3 regions of the Wansuia hejianensis genome follow, and region 1 is predicted to be linked to each of the others. Evidence: predicted binding sites of a transcription regulator. Region 1 holds the regulator's gene; each other region holds the start of a gene.
The links. The regulator Rex, encoded in region 1, represses fermentation and respiration genes when NADH is low (regulators of the CRP and FNR family bind a similar motif). The targets are predictions, from matches to a motif close to ATTGTTAANTANTTAACAAT.

Region 1 (4,021 bases):
ATTCAATCATCCATACCGGCTAAAGCCATGCATGTCCGTTTTTTTCTGTTACAGGTACTCCGGGATAGCCTCCAGCACATTCCGGGCGGTCATAGAGTTTTCAGAGTATTTTGAAGATGCGCTCTCCCCGCACAGCCCGTGTACATACGCTGCCAGAGCCGCGGGCGGAACCGGAAGCTGAGGATACTGCGCCGCCAGCCCCGCTGCAATCCCGGAGAGCACATCTCCGCTGCCGGCCGTAGCAAGACCGCTGTTGCCGCTCAGGTTCAGGTAACATCTGCCGTCAGGCAGCGCCGTCACACTGCGCGCATCCTTCAGTATACAGGTCACCTGATGAAGTGTGGCAAATCTGCGGGCAGTTTCTATCAGATCCTTTTTTACCACTTCTGGCGTTGTTCCCATAAGCCGGCACATTTCTCCCACATGAGGAGTTATGATGCAGGGAGCTTTCAGAGCATTCCACAGCTCTTTTTTCGATGCCAGCAGATTAAGCGCATCTGCATCTATAACACAGGGAAGTTCATTTCTGTCAAGGAAATAAGCCAAAAGTCTTCCGGCGAACTCAGAGGTTCCCAGCCCCGGTCCGATTACAACAGAGTCGGCCCATTCCAGGTCACGGTTAAATTCCTGGAGGTTCCAGGCCGATTCCCGGTAGGTGGATATCAGCGCTTCCGGCAGAAGCACTGACAGGGGAAGGCGGTTGGCCTCAGGCGTATAGATTTTTACCATTCCGATCCCGGTCATGAGCGCGGCACGGGCAGCCAGATATGCGGCTCCGCACATTCTGTCCGATCCGGCAATTACCAGCAGCTTACGGAATGTGCCCTTATTGCCGGACGGATCCCTGGCCGGAAGGCAGGAAAGATCCGATGGCTCCAGACAATACAGTCCCGGCCCGCCTTCTGGTCCGGATCCCACCGGGATGCCGATATCCCTGACAACCACCGTACCCGCACAGGCAGCTCCCGGGTAGAGATACAGACCTGTCTTGCCCCGTGCGAAAGTGACCGTCAGGTCCGCCCGTGCCGCCGTTCCCATGATTTCCCCCGTGTCCGTATGTATCCCGGACGGGATGTCCACGGAAACCACAGTCCCTCCTGAGCTGTTGATTCCGTCGATTATCTCCCGGTATGTCCCTGCAACCGGACGGCGCAGGCCGATGCCAAAGATTGCATCTATGATAACAGTATATTCAGAAGGCCTGAAACTATTAATGAAAGTTACAGGATAATTTTCCGCTATCCGGATCTGCTGTTTGAGCTGCTCACTGTATTTTTCCGGGTTCCCTGTCAGACAGACAGCTGGCCGCCAGCCCCGTTCACATAAAATACGGGCTGCGGCAACCCCGTCTCCGCCGTTATTACCCGTTCCGCAGACCACGCAGACACGGCTCAGATCCAGCCCCCTGCCAGTCATCTCTTCCACTACCGCCAGCGCGGCCCTCTCCATCAGGACCATCGATGGGAGACCCATCGCCATCGCTGACTGGTCCGCCTGCCGCATCTGTTCCGCACTGAGAATTCTTCTCATTCCGTATGATTCCTCCTTTCTCCTGTGCAAAATAAAGGCAGAAGCCCTTGGACGGCTCTGCCTCTGTTGTTATTTATTCGTCTTATGCTTTTCTTCATAGCTGGTCAGATTATAGGAAAGCCGCATCAGGCTCTCGGACAGATGTACGTTCTCCACGATGACGTCGCGGGGCAGGACCAGATTCAAATCCGTATGGGCGAAATTCCAGATCGCCCGTATCCCGTATTCTACCAGAAGCTGGGCCATCTCTTTGGCTCTGGACTTCGGAAGGGTCAACGTAGCGATCTCTACTTTATTTTCTTTGATAAATTCCGGGAGCTCGTCCACCATGCGGATGGGAATTCCTCTGACTGTCACACCCTGCAGGACCGGATTCACATCGAACAGCCCAACCGTCCTGAAGCCGCTCCGCTCGAAGGAGGCGTAATTCGCCAGCGCCTGTCCGAGATTTCCCGCTCCGATAATCACCATGTTGTGTATTCTGTTCAGGCCAAGGATCTTGCCGATTTCATCATGAAGGTACCGTACATTATATCCGTAGCCCTGTTGTCCGAATCCGCCGAAATTATTCAGATCCTGACGGATCTGTGACGCAGTAACTTTCATCCGTTCACTGAGTTCTCCGGACGAGATTCTCTCCACACCGGCTTCCAATAACTCCCCAAGGTATCTGTAATACCTCGGAAGCCGCTTGATAACGGCTTTTGAAATACCCTTTTCGCTCACTACTCCTATTCCTCCTGTCCAGGTATTTGCTGCCCGACTCTTCGATCCACTAATTCTTTTACCATTATATCTATTTGACAGAAGATTGTCAAAGATTTCTTCTGTTTTTCTTGTCTATTTTCGTTTTTTCTGTATAATAAGTACTGAAAACAATGTGGAGGTGTAATATGGTACTGGCCTGTCAAAATATCAATAAGGCATTTGCAGCCACGGAAATTCTCCGTGATGTATCTTTTCATATAGAGGAACACGAAAAAGCCGCCCTCATTGGCGTCAACGGAGCAGGAAAGACCACTCTGCTGAAAATAATCATGGGAGAAATACAGCCCGATTCCGGCCAGGTGATCCTGGCTAAGGGGAAAACCATCGGATATCTGGCGCAGCATCAGGACATCAGCGGCGACCGGACCATCTACGAAGTGGTACTGGAGGCAAAGCAGGACATTCTGGATATGGAACGCAAGATGCGCGTTCTGGAGATACAGATGAAAAATGCGGACCCCGGAGAGCTGGATGGACTGATGGCTTCCTACACCCGGCTGACCCACACCTTTGAACTGGCCAATGGATACGCCTGCCAGAGCGAAGTGACAGGCGTACTCAAGGGGCTTGGTTTCCCAGAAGAGGATTTCCACCGGGAGCTGGACACCCTCTCCGGAGGGCAGAAAACCAGAGTGGCTCTCGGCCGCCTGCTCCTGACCAAACCAGATGTGCTTCTGCTGGATGAGCCTACCAATCACCTGGATATGGAATCCATCTCCTGGCTGGAAACGTATCTGATGAATTATCCCGGCGCGGTCCTGATTGTCTCTCATGACCGCTATTTTCTGGACCGCATCGTCACGAAGGTCATTGAAATAGAAAACGGAAAATCCTTAATGTTTCCCGGAAATTATACAGTCTACAGTGAGAAAAAGGCGGTGATCCGCCGGGCGGAATACAACGCCTATCTGAACCAGCAGCAGGAAATACGCCGCCAGGAAGAGGTAATTACAAAGCTGCGCTCCTTCAACAGGGAAAAATCGATCCGAAGGGCAGAGAGCAGGGAAAAGCTGCTGGATAAGATTGAAGTTCTGGATAAGCCCGCCATTCCCCAGGCGGACATGCGCATTCACCTGACGCCAAGGATCATCAGCGGCAATGACGTGCTGACAGTCAGAGGGCTGTCAAAAGCCTACTCCGGCGTATCCCTGTTTGAAAACCAGGATTTTGAGATACACAGGGGTGAACGTGTCGCCATCATCGGCAGCAACGGGACAGGAAAGACTACCATACTGAAAATTATTAACGGCCTTGTGGAGGCAGACCATGGGAGCATTGCGCTGGGTTCAAAAGTACATATCGGATACTATGACCAGGAGCATCAGGTACTGCATATGGATAAGACGATATTTGAGGAGATCTCTGATACCTATCCTTCGATGACCCAGACGCAGATACGGAATGTGCTGGCCGCATTTCTCTTTACCGGTGACGAAGTATTCCAGCCGATCCGCACACTGAGCGGCGGAGAACGGGGCCGGGTTTCCCTGGCCAAGCTCATGCTTTCAGAGGCTAATTTTCTCATACTGGATGAGCCCACCAACCATCTGGATATCGTATCCAAGGAAATCCTGGAGGAAGCTCTGAGAAAATATGCGGGAACGGTCCTGTATGTCAGCCATGACCGTTATTTCATCAACCAGACCGCTACCCGCATCCTGGAACTGACCGGCCAGACCCTGATTAACTATATCGGAAATTACGATTACTATCAGGAAAAGAA
Region 2 (4,021 bases), 300 kb from region 1:
ACCGTAAAGCAGGTTATCTGATGGGGAAGGGGTATTCGATGACCGCGGCTATGGAAGAAGTCCATATGGTGGTAGAAGGCGTATATTCCGCCAGGGCCGGGCTGAAGCTGTCTGAGAAATACCAGATTGAAATGCCAATCATCAAAGTAGTAAATCAGGTGCTGTTTGAGGAGAAACCTGCGGATGTAGCAGTGAACGAACTCATGCAGAGAATGAAAAAAGACGAGCTGGGAGCCTGGTAAATTAAGGTTTTAAGGCGAGATGATTGTGGATACCCGCTGCTTTTCTGGCTGTTCCAGACGGTACAATGGCTCTCGCAAGAGGGGGGACCCCGATGATATCAGACGGTAGATATAGGAATTCAATAAAGAAAGACTGGCGCCGCCAGTCTTTCTTCTAAACATAAGGCTTACTTGCTCCAGTCTATGCCGGCCAGATCCTCTGGTATGCCGGCTGTTCTTAACTGTTCGTCCATTGTGGCGATCGTCTTCATCTCGGTATCGGTCAGTTCAAAATCCAGTATATCAATATTGCTTTGAATCCGTTCCGGATGAACAGATTTTGGAATAATAGAAAGTCCCTGCTGTACCAGCCAGCGGAGTCCGATCTGTGTCGGGGTCTTTCCGTATTTGGCGCCGATGACAGCCAGCATCTCGCGGTCAGCGTAAGCCCCCCTCGCCAGAGGGGCATAAGCCTGGACTGCAATGCCGCGGGAACGGCAGTATTGGATCAGCGGTTCCCTGTTCCAGAGGGGATGACATTCGATCTGGTTGACAGCGGGAATTACTCCGGAAATCTGGAAGAGCTGTTCCAGGTGAGGGATTTCAAAATTGCTCACACCTATGGAACGGGCCCTTCCGGATTCGTGGATGCGTTCCAGTTCCTTCCAGGTTGAGGGATAACAGCCCGGTACGGGCCAGTGGATCAGATACAGATCCACATAATCCAGCTTCAAGCGGTCCAGGCTCCGCTCAAAGGCGCGGGCTACGTCTCCGAGCCGCTGGGCGTTATTCCAGACCTTTGTGGTGATGAACAGCTCATTCCGCGGGATTCCGCAGGAAGAGAGCGCGCTGCCCATGTATTCTTCGTTCTTATATGCGGATGCCGTGTCAAAAAGACGGTAACCGGCGGCGATAGCAGCTGTTACTGCCTGTTTCATCTGTGTGTCGCCGGATGTTTTATATACGCCAAGCCCGATCTGGGGCAACTCATATCCGTTGTTCAAGGTAATGGAAGGTATTTCTGACATTTGATAAACCTCCTGAATAATATTGGTTGCATTTAGATTTTAGTTTATCATATAATTTTAAACAAATTAGGGTTAAATTTGTTAAGAATTTAATACAGGAGGATGAAAGAAACACCCATATGACAGGGATTTTGTTAACGGCTTAACAAATAAATGGCAGGATGACAGAAGCTAATTTTTTATTTGGCAAAATCCTAAATTATTGGTTTGGTATCCAAAAAAATACATGAATAGTGCACAGAACTTGATTGGCCTCTATTGATTTCATTAGGCAAATGGTTTATAATAACTATGATTGACAAAAGTATGTCATTTTATCTCAAAAGGACTTTTAGTCCTGGAAAAGGAGTGAAAATATGCATTTATTAAAAGATGAAAATGGTAATCCGATCCCGCATGGCGGCCATGATCATGAGCATTGCCACGAACATGCGCATGAGCACAGCCATGACGGCGGCTGCGCCCACGCCTCCGAGTGCGGAGGGTCCTGCAATACAGAAGAAAAATGCAAAAATGAGACCGTTGCCCTGCTGACTTACATGCAGCAGCACAACGAGCAGCATGCCGCCGAGCTGGATCAGATGGCTGATAACCTGGAGAAGATGGGAATGTCCGATGCGGCGAAGCAGATCAAAGACGGCGTGTCCGATTTCCAGAAGGGGAACATGCGGCTGAGTCTGGCGTTGACACTGGTGAAAGAGCATTTGAAGGAGGCGTAAAGGATGTGCCTGGCAACTGTTTATAAAGAAAGCGATAACACTGTAATCTGCAGGAACGTATCCCGTATCGATGTTGACGGAGACAGCGTTATCATCCGTGATATTATGGGAGAAGAAACCAGGGTTCAGGGAAAGATCCTGATGGTGGACCTGGCAAACAGCATTGTAAAGCTGGTTTGTGAATAAATGTGATTCTATCGGCAGTGCCTGCCGTAGGATAAATATTGATTTCAAAAGTCTATAAGAAAACGGAGGTAATCGCAGTGAAGAGATTAACAGAAATCATGTACGAAAGGACGGCACTCTCCTTTGAAGTCTTCCCACCAAAGACAGACAAGGGAATGGCGAAGCTTCCAGATACTCTGGATCATCTGTATAAGTTTAATCCGGATTATATTTCCTGTACATATGGAGCAGGCGGAAGTAACGTGGGCAAGAATATGGATGTCTGCAAGCTGATCCTGAATGCGGAGAACGAGACCGTTCCAGTCACACATTTTACCTGCATCGGACATACCAGGGAGACGGTGAAAGAGCAGCTCCAGAATTATCTGGACAATGGGATTGACCATATGCTTGCACTGAGGGGTGACCTTCCCTATGGCTGGACAGGCACCAACGGGGATTTTGCTTATGCCACAGATCTGGTTGCCTATGTCAGGAAAGAATTTGGCGATAAGTTTGAAATCGCCGTTGCAGGTTCTCCGGAGGGACATATCGAATGCCGCAGCCTGGAAGCTGATATTGCACATTTGAAGCAGGATGAGGGTGCCGATTACATCATGACACAGCTGACGTTCGATATGGAGCAGTTCAAATACTGGCTGGATGCAATCCGTATGGCCGGTATTACCATGCCGGTAGACGTGGGCGTGATGCCGGTTGTAGGAAAAGACGCAGTGATTAATATGTGCCTTTCCAGGAACGGCTGTGCAATTCCGAGAGAGCTTGCCGAAGTGATCTCTCATCACTGGTTTGACAAAGATCCGGACGGAAATGACCTTCCGGAGGTAAAAGCGGCGTTCCGTGAAGAAGGGATTGAATACACTGTGGATCAGCTTCACGAATACATGTCCCTGGGCGTTGAAGGCATACATCTGTATGCGCTGAATAAATGGGAAGATGTTACGGAGATACTGAACAGGGCAGGAATCCGTACGGTTGTTTAATCAGCGTCTTGCAACGGCAGGACGCTTACAAGAATTTGTTAGGAGGTGTTGCCGATGGCGCACGTAATAGCTGTCGCTGGCAAGGGCGGCGTAGGAAAGACTACCTTAACCGGACTTTTGATTCAATATTTGTGTGAGAGTGGTAAGGGTCCGATACTTGCAGTAGATGCGGATGCGAATTCAAATTTAAACGAGGTGCTTGGCGTAGAGGTCGAAAGCACACTGGGTGATGTCCGTGAGGAAATCGCCCATGCGGAGATGTCAGCTAATAATCCGATTCCTCCGGGAATGAGCAAGGCGGATTATGCTGAGTTTAAGTTTGGCAATGCATTAGTAGAAGAGGATCAGTTTGATCTGCTGGTTATGGGAAGAACTCAGGGCAAAGGCTGTTACTGCTTTGTTAACGGGCTTCTGCAGGCGGAACTTCAGAAACTTCAGAACAGTTACCCGTACATTGTGGTGGACAATGAAGCCGGGATGGAACATATCAGCAGGGGAATCCTGCCGGGTATGGATACAGCCATACTGGTGAGTGACTGCTCCAGAAGAGGCGTTCAGGCGGCCGGCCGGATTGCGGAACTGATCAAGGAGTGCGAGATGCATCCGAAAAATGTGGGTTTGATTATAAACCGTGCGCCGGGTGGGAAGTTAAATGAAGGTACCATGGAAGAGATTGAAAAAGAGGGCCTGAATCTTGTGGGAGTTGTCCCGCATGATGATATGGTCTATCAGTATGACTGCGACGGGAAGCCGACAGTGCAGCTGCCGGCGGATTCGCCGGTGAGAGCAGCGCTGAAGGGAATTGTAGAAAAGTTAGGCTTGAACTGAAAATTGATTGTAACAAAAATGTATAGAGAAACTTAGAGTAGAGATGGGTGCTTTTG
Region 3 (4,021 bases), 1.6 Mb from region 1:
ACCGATTGGAAGGTTTATAGAATTCTTGATACCCTACAATGGGAAAAAAACAGTAAAATTTCATGTTCTTACAGGAAAAAAGAGCTGCCGCAAAATGCTTTTGCGGCAGCCTCATTTATTCGATGTGATTCATATTATTCCGGTATTATGATTCGCGTTTCACGATTGCAGAGCAGCCCATTCCGCCGCCTACGCAGAGCGTAGCCAGGCCGGTCTTGGCGTCGCGCTTTTCCATTTCATAGAGCAGGGTTACCAGAATCCGGCAGCCGGAGGCTCCTACCGGGTGCCCCAATGCGATAGCGCCGCCGTTCACGTTGACCTTCTCCATATCGAATTCCAGATCGTGGGCAACGGCCAGAGACTGTGCGGCAAATGCTTCGTTAGCTTCTACCAGATCCATGTCTTTAATCGTCAGGCCGGTTCTGGCGAAGAGCTTTTTAGTGGAAACGATAGGTCCGACTCCCATGATGGAGGGGTCAACGCCGCCCAGAGTCCCGTCTACCCAGGTCGCCATAGGTTTCACGCCGAGCGCCAGGGCTTTTTCTTCGCTCATAACCACTACGGCGGCAGCACCGTCATTGATAGAAGAAGCATTGCCGGCGGTCACAAGCCCGCCGTCCTTCTTAAAGGCCGGTCTTAGTTTTGCCAGGCCCTCAGCCGTTACGCCTTGGCGGGGGCCTTCGTCGGTATCAAAAAGAACGGTTTCCTTTTTCTTCTTAATCTCTACGGGGACAATCTCATCTTTAAACCTGCCGGAAGCTATGGCGGCGCATGCTTTCTGCTGGCTGGAAGCGGCGAACGCATCCAGCTGCCCGCGGGTCAGGTGCCATTGTTCAGCCACGTTCTCAGCGGTAATTCCCATGTGGTATCCGTGGAAAGCGTCGGTCAGGGCATCGGTGATCATAGTGTCATAAATCTGGTTATTGCCCATACGGTAACCAAATCTGGCGTTTTTCAGAGCATAGGGAGCCATGGACATATTCTCCACACCGCCTGCCACTATGATGTCTGCTTCGCCCTCGCGGATCATTCTTGCAGCCGTATTCACACAGTCCAGTCCAGAGCCGCACAGTACATTGATTGTAATGGCCGGTGATTCCACTGGAATTCCGGCGTTGACAGCCGCCTGCCGCGCGGGATTCTGTCCGGTCCCCGCCTGAATCACGCAGCCCATATACACCATATCCACCTGTTCCGGCGACAGACCCGCTCTCTTCAAAGCCTCTTTGATAACGATAGTCCCAAGCTCCGGCGCCGGAGTCGTGCTCAGCGCTCCGCCCATAACACCGATAGCAGTCCGGCAGGCTCCTGCCAAAACAATCTTTTTAGCCATGTAAAATTCCTCCTTTAATTTGTGTATTTACATATTGTCAGAAGACGAAATACCTCAGAGTTCCGCGGTAACTTTGTCTATAAATTATCATACCAGATTGTTAATATAAAAACAAGGGAATTTCAGATTTGCTTCCAATTGGTCGGTTATCCACACTCCTCGCCAAAAACCTATAATTTTTTTTGGCGGTTTACAATATAGATTCCAACGCATACCAGCACCAGCGATATAAGTCCATAAATGCTGAATGCCTGGTTCTTTTCGTTTAGCAGTACGGCGGACAGGAGAACTCCGATGACTGGATTCATGAAGCCGAATATGGAAATCCGGCTGACTGGATTATGTTTCAGGAGAATTCCCCACAGGCTGTATGCGACAGCGGAAATGAGCGCCATATAGATCAGCAGCAGGACAGAAGCCGGGGTGAATGCTGTCAGCCTGCCTCCCATGAAGGCTCCGCACAGGGACAGGATGAGTCCGCCCAGCAGGAACTGGCAGCCGCTTAACACGACAGGATTTTCGTGTTGGGAGTATTTCTTAATCAGTGCGGATGAAAAAGCGTAGGAGATGGTGGAGAGCAATATGAAGCCTTCTCCGTTCAGGCTCAGATTGAGATCCATAGAGCCTCCGGCCAGGTTGATGACGACAACTCCGGCGAAGCCGATGAGACAGCCGAGTACCTTACGGACAGTCAGAGTCTCATACCGGAAGATGAGGCTGGCAATCAGAATGGCGAAGAAGGAGCTGGAGGCCTCTATAATAGAAGATTTCACGCCGGTGGTATGAGCCAGGCCGATATAAAAGAAGAAATACTGGATGACTGTCTGAACCATGGAAAGTACTGCGATAGGCTTCAGGGAATCCTTTCCGGGACGCAGGATTTTTCTGGATGCGATGCTTCCGATGAGCAGGGTCAGGATTCCGGCCAGGGTGAAACGGATGCCGGCAAAGAGAATCTGACTGGCTGTGTCCCCGGATGAGATCTGGAAAAGCCGGTATCCGATCTTTATACAGGGAAATGCACTTCCCCAGAGAAAACAGCAGATGAAGGTCAGCAGACAGACAACAGGTGCTTTCGTTAAGATTTTTTCTTTCATGACGAATATCCCCCTCAGATGAAAATGGAGACAAGGCAGCGGGGCTGCATTGTCTCCCATGGATTATAAACGTTTTTTTATTAAAAGACAACTAGAACAGGCCTGAAATCTTCCCGTTCTCATCCACGTCGATCCGCTCGGCAGCCGGCCTCTTAGGCAGCCCCGGCATGGTCATGATATCTCCTGTCAACGCTACAATGAACCCTGCTCCCGCTGATATCTTCAGGTTCCGCACCGTCACCTCGAAGTCTGTGGGCGCTCCCAGCTTCTTCTCGTCGTCTGTCAGGCTGTACTGGGTTTTGGCCACACAGATCGGGCAGCTGCCGTAGCCCAGGGCTTCCAGCTGGGCCGCCTGCTTCTTCGCGTTGGCTGTCAGCACCGCGCACTTCCCTCCGTATACCTTCTGTACAATCTGGTTCAGCTTGTCTTCGATGCTCCCCTCCAGTCCATAGGAGAAGCTGAAGCCGGAATTGTCCTCGTCACACAGGCGCACGACTTCTTCCGCCAGCTTCACGCCGCCTTCGCTTCCCTTGGCCCATACCTCCGACAGCGCTACGTTCACGCCCAGCTCCCGGCACTTGCTCTCCACCAGGTCCAGCTCTGCCTTCGTATCCGTCGGAAATGCATTGACCGCCACCACGCAGGGCAGATGGTACACGTTCCGGATGTTGCTCACGTGCTTCAGCAGGTTCGGGAGGCCCTTCTCCAGCGCTTCCAGGTTCTCATTGTTCAGGTCTGCCTTTGCCACGCCTCCGTTGTATTTCAGCGCGCGGACAGTTGCCACGATCACCACCGCATTGGGCTTCAGGCCCGCCATCCGGCACTTGATGTCCAGGAACTTCTCCGCGCCCAGATCCGCGCCGAAGCCGGCCTCTGTGATGCAGTAATCCCCCAGCTTCATCGCCATCCTGGTCGCCGTGACAGAATTGCAGCCGTGGGCGATGTTGGCGAAGGGGCCGCCGTGCACCACTGCCGGAACATGCTCCAGGGTCTGCACCAGGTTCGGCTTCAGGGCGTCCTTCAGAAGGGCGCACATCGCTCCTTCCGCATGCAGGTCTCCTGCCGTAACCGGCTGCTGCTCGGAGGGCTTGCCGTAGGTGTAACCGATCACCAGACGCGCCAGCCTCGCCTTCAGGTCCGTGATGTCGTTGGCCAGGCAGAGTACCGCCATGATCTCAGACGCAACGGTGATATCATAGCCGTCTTCCCTGGGAGTCCCGTTGGTGCGGCCGCCCAGCCCGTCAATCACATTCCGGAGCTGGCGGTCGTTCATGTCCACGCATCTTCTCCAGGTGATCTTCCGGGGATCGATGTTCAGCTCGTTGCCCTGGAAGATATGGTTGTCGATCATGGCCGCCAGCAGGTTGTTGGCAGCACCGATGGCGTGGAAATCACCGGTAAAATGCAGGTTGATGTCCTCCATGGGGACTACCTGGGCATAGCCGCCGCCGGCAGCGCCGCCCTTTACGCCAAAGACCGGTCCGAGGGAGGGCTCTCTGAGAGCCACCACCACATGTTTCCCGATCCGCTGAAGGGCGTCTGCCAGGCCGACCGTTGTAGTGGTCTTGCCCTCGCCTGCGGGCGTGGGGTT

Region 2: the regulator Rex is predicted to act here: its motif matches at 1,327-1,346, upstream of H9Q79_RS03115 (DUF8180 domain-containing protein).
Region 3: the regulator Rex is predicted to act here: its motif matches at 1,430-1,449, upstream of H9Q79_RS15240 (acetyl-CoA C-acetyltransferase).

What each region holds. Positions count from the first base shown of each region.
Region 1 is NZ_CP060635.1:958,430-962,450, reverse strand. Features, by position in the region: gene H9Q79_RS04380 (NAD(P)H-hydrate dehydratase) at 49-1,530, opposite strand; gene H9Q79_RS04375 (redox-sensing transcriptional repressor Rex) at 1,600-2,256, opposite strand; gene H9Q79_RS04370 (ABC-F family ATP-binding cassette domain-containing protein) at 2,424-4,021, shown strand, end outside.
Region 2 is NZ_CP060635.1:660,893-664,913, forward strand. Features, by position in the region: gene H9Q79_RS03105 (NAD(P)H-dependent glycerol-3-phosphate dehydrogenase) at 1-242, shown strand, start outside; gene H9Q79_RS03110 (aldo/keto reductase) at 410-1,249, opposite strand; gene H9Q79_RS03115 (DUF8180 domain-containing protein) at 1,606-1,968, shown strand; gene H9Q79_RS03120 (CooT family nickel-binding protein) at 1,972-2,154, shown strand; gene H9Q79_RS03125 (methylenetetrahydrofolate reductase) at 2,232-3,137, shown strand; gene H9Q79_RS03130 (ATP-binding protein) at 3,192-3,965, shown strand.
Region 3 is NZ_CP060635.1:3,324,406-3,328,426, forward strand. Features, by position in the region: gene H9Q79_RS15240 (acetyl-CoA C-acetyltransferase) at 146-1,333, opposite strand; gene H9Q79_RS15245 (DMT family transporter) at 1,504-2,430, opposite strand; gene H9Q79_RS15250 (formate--tetrahydrofolate ligase) at 2,522-4,021, opposite strand, start outside.